Regions from separate parts of the Nocardioides panzhihuensis genome, predicted to be linked through region 2. Evidence: riboswitches for the same ligand, from Rfam matches in the RefSeq annotation. Region 2 holds a riboswitch; the other holds the start of a gene.
The links. A riboswitch is a leader RNA that binds a small molecule or an ion and turns the genes downstream of it on or off. The one in region 2 is predicted to bind cyclic di-AMP.
Positions count from the first base shown of each region.

Region 1: linked by a shared signal. The riboswitch ahead of BJ988_RS31270 (NlpC/P60 family protein) and the one ahead of BJ988_RS03630 (C40 family peptidase) in region 2 are both predicted to bind cyclic di-AMP.

Region 1 covers NZ_JACBZR010000001.1:1,210,696-1,214,093, reverse strand. The annotation lists gene BJ988_RS05645 (hypothetical protein) at 1-703, opposite strand, end outside; gene BJ988_RS31270 (NlpC/P60 family protein) at 727-1,719, opposite strand; cyclic di-AMP (ydaO/yuaA leader) riboswitch at 1,735-1,938, opposite strand; gene BJ988_RS05635 (hypothetical protein) at 2,035-2,232, opposite strand; gene BJ988_RS05630 (NYN domain-containing protein) at 2,356-3,398, shown strand, end outside.
Region 2 covers NZ_JACBZR010000001.1:784,157-787,554, forward strand. The annotation lists gene ligD (non-homologous end-joining DNA ligase) at 1-114, shown strand, start outside; gene BJ988_RS03625 (response regulator transcription factor) at 129-809, shown strand; cyclic di-AMP (ydaO/yuaA leader) riboswitch at 1,023-1,197, shown strand; gene BJ988_RS03630 (C40 family peptidase) at 1,200-2,000, shown strand; gene prfB (peptide chain release factor 2) at 2,159-3,277, shown strand; gene BJ988_RS03640 (alpha/beta fold hydrolase) at 3,282-3,398, shown strand, end outside.

The sequences.
Region 1 (3,398 bases), 430 kb from region 2:
CGCCGAGCGCCGACTCGAGTCCGGTCGCGGGCACCTCGAGGACCAGGCGGGGATCGTCCCAGGAGATCACCTTGCGGACCTCGTCGACAGCGGTCGTGGCCAGCTCGGCGTAGCGGTCGGCGACGTCAGCGGATGCCTGGACCACCACGAGGGTGGAGTCGGTGCGCCGCACCTCGACCGGGCCGCTGAGCCACAGCGGCAGCCGGGTGCCCTGGGCCGCCGAGAACCCGGTGATCGCGCCGTCGGCGTCGAAGCCGACCTTCAGCTCCTCGGTCAGCACCGGGTCACCGGGCGTGCGCCACGACATCTCGACGTCGGCGGTCCAGGAGCCGTCCGCTGCCACGTTGCCCGACTCGGCGACATACCTCGCGGTGACGTCCTCGACGCCGATGGCGTGTGCGTTGCGCACCGCCACCGAGGCGGCGTCCTCCCCGTCGGGCTCCGCCCCATCACGTACGCCGGTGACCAGCTGCTCCAGCGAGGCACGGGCGCCTTCGGTGTCGGCGCGCACGACCGGGGCGGCGGTCGGGGTCGGCGCGACGTACTCGCCGCCGCCGGTCAGCCGCCAGCCGACGAAGCCTGCCAGGAGCATCACCAGCACCAGACCGGCGCCGATCAGGGCCGGGCTGGCCCTGACACGGGATACAAGAGAGCCGACCGTTCGCACCTGCGAACGATCGGCCTCTTCGGGGTCCTGGGTCAAGTGGTCCTGAGCCTGTCGAAGGCTCAGCCCGGACGGACAGCGCCCGTGTAGGGCATCTCGTCCATCGGCGAGACCTTCACACCGGTGCTCGGGTTGGACGCGTGCACGATCATGCCGTTGCCGATGTAGATGCCGACATGGCTGATCGGGCTGTAGTAGAAGACCAGGTCGCCGGGGGCGAGCTGGTCACGCGACACCTGGGGTCCGCTGCTGTACTGCGCCGAGGAGGAGTGCGGGAGCCCGACACCGGCCGCACCCCAAGCACCCATGGTGAGACCGGAGCAGTCCCACGACTCGGTGCCGGTCGCGCCGTAGACATAGGCGTCGCCGACCTGGGCGAGGGCGTAGTCGACAGCCTTCTTGGCACGGCCCGAGGGCGGCGGCAGGTTGGCGGGGATGCCCGCTCCGGCACCGGCGGCCTGGAACTCCTCGAGCTCGTCGGCCTCGAGCTCGTCGAGCTCGGCCTGAGCGGCTTCGAACTTCTTGTCGATCTCGCTCTTCTTCTTCTGCATGGTCGTCTTGACCTTGGCCATCTGGGACTTGGCGTCCTCGGTGGCCTCGCGGCGCACCTGGAGGGCCTCTGCCTCGGTGTTGTACCGAGCCAGCAGGTCGGCCTGCAGCGCGTTGTAGGACGAGACGGTGGAGAGCCCGGCGAGGAACTCCTGCGGGTCCTCGGAGGTGATCACCTGGCCGACGGCGGAGACGTCGGAGCCCTCGAACTGCCGCAGCACGGAGTCACGGAGCTCGGCGCGGATCTCGTCGAGCTCCTTGCTCTGCCGCTTCTCGTCAGCGTTGAGGTCCTTGAGCTGGTCCTTGATGTCCTGCAGCCGCAGCTTGGCGTTGCTGTAGTCCTCGTTGGCGGCCTCGGCCTGGGTGTAGAGCTTGTCGACCTTCTCACGAACGTCGTCGATGTCTGGGTCGGCCTGGGCGGGGGTCGCTGCGGGAATGATCCCGGCGACACCGATGGCGGCGATGCCGGCTGCTCCGGCAATGAGTCGCTTCCGGTCGCGTGTCACGAGCGGACGGTCTCCTTGTGTAGTCGTTGACGCCTACCGGGTGAGCTGACGGGTTCAGGCACGACCTGCCCTACCACCGCTCCTCGACCGGGTCTCCCCGATCGTCCTCGCGGCGGATACACCCCAGGTGGTCGCACTCCATGTTGCGGCGTACGACCGGTGTGGTTCCCCGGCTCCTGGCCCGCCCCGAAGCGGACCTGGATTGAGCGCGGCACTCGCGTGGGCCGGTTGACCCACTTCCACGAGCGCCAATTCCCTGCGCACACTAGCCGACGCCATCCCCCACCTGCCAACCACCCACGCCCAAAAGTTCGGCTACATACCCTCCACCAACGGCAGAGCCACCATCCGCAGCGGCGGGACCAGGCCGCCATCGGCGAGCACGTCGAGCGCCCGGCGCTCCTCGTCCTCGATGGTGAGTTCCGGGGGCGGCCCCAGCAGGACCGTGACCACGCAGTCGTGGCACGCCAGTCCCCGCACCAGGCAGGTGTCACAGTCGATTCTCGTCGTCATGTGAGTGACGGTCTCACCGAGCACCGACATTTTTGCTTTCGTACGGTTGCGTGCGGCGTGTCATCACCATCGCAGCGCAGTATTCGACGCGGTGATCGCGGACGGGGTCCCTACACTTGACCCATGGAGGTCTCCGCGTTTGCGACGCTCCCCGACACGGTCCGGGGGCGCATCGTCGCGCTCACGGCCGGGGTGCTTCCCGACGTGGCGCGGCTCCCACCCGCGCTCAAGCGGATCGCCGACTTCGCACCCGCCCGGCGCGCCAAGGCCGGCGGCGCGATGATCGCCTCGGCGCTGGACGCCGACGACGAGGTGCGGGAGAAGATCGGGAGCCAGCTGCGCCCGGCGTACGTCACCGAGGGCTCCCCCGACGACCTCGTCCTTCCCGAGGACCCGGCCGAGGCGGCCGCCGTCGTCTGGCTCGTGCGTCCCGACGGCTGGGAGGTCTCGCTCAAGGAGGCCCTGGATCGGCTCGAGGCCGCCGCAGTGCCGGCGGTCGACGCCGAGGTCGCCCGCCTGCGGGGCAAGCTCACCGCGGCCGAGGACGAGATCCGTGAGGTGCGTGCCGACCGCAAGGCCCGCATCGACGACCTCAAGGCCGACAACACCGCTCTGCGACGCAAGCTCGGGGAGGCCCGGGCCGCCGCTCGTGAGGTCGGCACGGGACTGGACGAGGCGCTGACCGACGCCCGCGCGGCGCTCTCCCGCGCCGAGGACGAGATCGCCGCGCGCGACCGCCAGCTGCGCCAGCTCCGCAGCCAGATCGACAAGCTGGAGCGCGAGGCGGCCGCCGAGCGGCGTACGTCCAAGGCGGATCGCGAGGGCGCCTCGCTGCGGGCCCGGTTCCTGCTCGACACGCTCCTCGACGCCGCGGGCGGGCTCCGACGCGAGCTCGCGCTGCCTCCCGTCACCGGCACCCCGGGCGAGCGGGTGGAGTCCGAGCTGGCCTCCGCGGACGCCGTCGCCGGTGTCGGCGTGACCAGCAGCGCTCACCTCGAGCAGTTCCTGGCCATGCCGCGGGTCCGGCTGATCGTGGACGGCTACAACGTCTCCAAGGCCCTGTGGCCCGACTCGGCGCTCGACGCCCAGCGGCTGCGGCTGCTGCGGGGGATCGCGCCGATCGCCGCCCGCACCGGCGCGGAGACGACCGTCGTCTTCGACGCCCA
Region 2 (3,398 bases):
GAGGTCACCGAGGGAGCCTCGGATCCGCTCGGGATCGAGCAACTCGGACCTAACAATGTGATCACGCGCTTATCTGAAAGGGGGGATCTCTTCACAAGCCCTACGGGCCTGTAACTATTGTTCTCTTCATGTCTAACTCCGTGCTCGTCGTAGAAGACCAAGAGGACATCGCCGCTCCGCTGGTGCGCACGCTCCAGCGTGAGGGGTACGACGTCACCTGGGTCGACTCCGGCAAGAAGGCGCTGGAGCTGCTGGCGCCCCCCTACGAGGCCGAGCTCGTGCTGCTCGACCTGGGCCTTCCCGACATGGATGGGCTCGAGGTCTGCAAGGCCGCACGGGACAACGGCTACGAGGGCGGGATCATGATCCTCACCGCTCGTGACGCCGAGATCGACCTGGTGGTCGGGCTCGACGCCGGCGCCGACGACTACCTGGCCAAGCCGTTCGCGCTGGCCGTCCTCCAGGCTCGCGTCCGGGCGCTCCTGCGCCGCTCCGGCCCGGTCGAGCCGGGCGACGACGACGACGCGCTGCGCATCGACGTGGCCGCCCACCGTGTCTACGCCGGCGAGCGCGAGGTGACGTTGACCGGCAAGGAGTTCGCGCTCCTGGCCGTGCTGGCCGCCTCCCGCGACAAGGTCGTCTCCCGGGACCGGTTGATGGCGGAGGTCTGGGACGAGAACTGGTACGGCTCGACGAAGACGCTCGACGTCACCGTCGGACGCCTGCGTCAGAAGCTCGAGGCGGCCGGTGTGCAGGAGAAGGTCGTCGCCGTCCGCGGGGTCGGATTCCGGCTCGAAGCGGCGGAGTGAGGGCCGCTCGGACCCAGCCTCAAACGGCTGTCTGCCGGTGAGATGACTCACAAACGGCGGTAAAATCACGCGTAAACGCGCGGATTCTGCCCCAGATCCGCACATTCCGGATTGGATCCGCTCGAGTTGCCATGTCACCTTGGTTGAGCCGTGCAGAACGCACGACCGGCCCCGGTTCACGCCGAATCCTGTCCCTCCGGAAGCCGGCCCCTACTACTGAACCCCCTTACCCCTCACACTCAGCAGTACGTATGGGACAGGAGCGGGGGACCCAAGATCCACGCGACTAACTCGGACGGTCGCTCGGGGTGAAGCCATCGCAAGATGGCCGGGCAACCTTCTAGCCCGAACCCGACAGCTCACCTCGCAGGCGTGGGAAGGAACTCACGCATGTCCAAGTCCGTATCCCGCCCTGCCCATCGAGGCACGGCACGCCCGTTCCGGGCGCCAAACGTATCCGTCGTCCGGACGATCGCAGGATCGCTCAGCGGCCACGGAAAGCTCCTCGGTCGCGTCACCCTCGCCAGCGGCATCGCCGCGGGCGCCCTGGTGGCGGTGCCCGCCGCCAACGCCGCACCGCCCGCCCACGAGCCGACCGCCGAGTCGGCCACCGTGGTGGAGGCTCCGGTCCTCGAGGCCTCGGCCACCCCCACGGCGATGCTCACCGACATCAAGCAGCTCGAGAGGGCTGTCGACGTGCAGCAGCGCAAGGCCGAGGCCGCCCAGAAGGCTGCCGAGGCGAAGCGCAAGGCAGCGATCGCGGCCAAGAAGGCCGCGGAGGAGAAGAAGAAGGCCGAGGCGGAGGCCAAGGCCTTCGCCGCGAGCCAGCAGGGCAAGATCGAGCGGGCGATCAGCGTCGCCTCGGAGCAGATCGGTGACCCGTACGTCTGGGGTGCCACCGGCCCGAGCTCGTTCGACTGCTCCGGCCTGACGCAGTACGCCTTCAGCGCCGCCGGTATCGAGCTGCCCCGGGTCTCGCGAGACCAGGCCGCTGCGCTGCCTTCGGTGCCGAACGACCAGATCCAGCGCGGCGACCTGATGTTCTGGGGTAGCCCCGTCTACCACGTGGGCATCTTCCTGCGCTGGGAGAACGGCCAGGCGATCATGCTGCACGCCCCCAAGCCTGGTGCCTCTGTTCGTGAGGAGGCTGCCTGGGACGGCTGGTTCGCCGGCTCGATCCATCAGGCCTGAGGCCTCTAGGGCCCGTTCCGACGGGCTCACGCCGATATATCCCTTTTGGCGACATCCCCCTGGCGCTCGCCCTCCGGTTCCCCATGCCGGAGGGCGAGCGCATATTTGAGGGGGCGGCGAATCGGGTGGCGAACCACCGGTCAAGTAACCTGTAAGACGTGGCAGGCCCCGAATTCGACACCGAGATCAAGCAGCTCCAGGCAACGATGCAGACCATCGGCCAGGTGCTGGACCTGGACGCGATGCGCACTGAGATCGCCGACCTCGGCGAGCAGGTCGCCGCGCCCGACCTCTGGGACGACCAGGACAACGCCACCCGGGTCACCGGACGCCTCTCTATGCTGCAGGGCGAGCTCAACAAGTTCACCGAGCTCCACACCCGCATCGAGGACCTCGGTCTGATGGTCGAGATGGCCCAGGAGGAGGGCGACGCCGACTCGCTCGCCGACTCCGAGGCCGAGCTGCGCCGGGTCAAGAAGGCCGTCGAGAGCCTGGAGATCCGCACCTTGCTGGCGGGGGAGTACGACTCCCGCGAGGCCGTGATCACGATCCGCGCCGGTGCCGGCGGCGTCGACGCCGCCGACTTCGCCGAGATGCTGATGCGGATGTACGTCCGCTGGGCCGAGCAGCACAAGTACCGGGTCGAGGTCTTCGACACCTCCTACGCCGAGGAGGCCGGGCTCAAGTCCGCCACCTTCGCGATCCACGCTCCCTACGCCTACGGCACCCTCTCCGTCGAGGCGGGCACCCACCGTCTGGTCCGGATCAGCCCCTTCGACAACCAGGGCCGCCGGCAGACCTCCTTCGCCGCGGTCGAGGTCGTGCCCGTCCTCGAGCAGACCGACGAGATCGACCTCGACGAGAACGACATCAAGGTCGACGTCTACCGCTCCTCGGGTCCCGGCGGCCAGTCGGTCAACACCACCGACTCGGCGGTCCGGCTGACCCACATCCCCACCGGCACCGTGGTCTCCTGTCAGAACGAGAAGTCGCAGCTGCAGAACAAGGCCGCCGCGATGATCGTGCTCAAGGCCAAGCTGCTCGCGCTGAAGAAGGCCGAGGAGGAGGCGCAGATCAAGGAGCTCAAGGGCGACGTCGCCGCCTCCTGGGGCGACCAGATGCGCAACTACGTCCTCAACCCCTACCAGATCGTCAAGGACCTGCGCACGACCTACGAGGTCGGCAACCCGCAGGCCGTCTTCGACGGCGACATCGACGGATTCCTCGAGGCCGGTATCCGCTGGCGTCGGGGTGCTGAGAAGGCCGAGCAGAACTGATCTGATGGTTGCGCAGACGCGCACCAGGCTTCCACTTCCCGGCCGCGGGGCGGCGTACGTCTATGACGTCTACGGCCCCGAGGGTGGAACGCCGATGGTGCTTTTGCACGAGCTCGGAGGC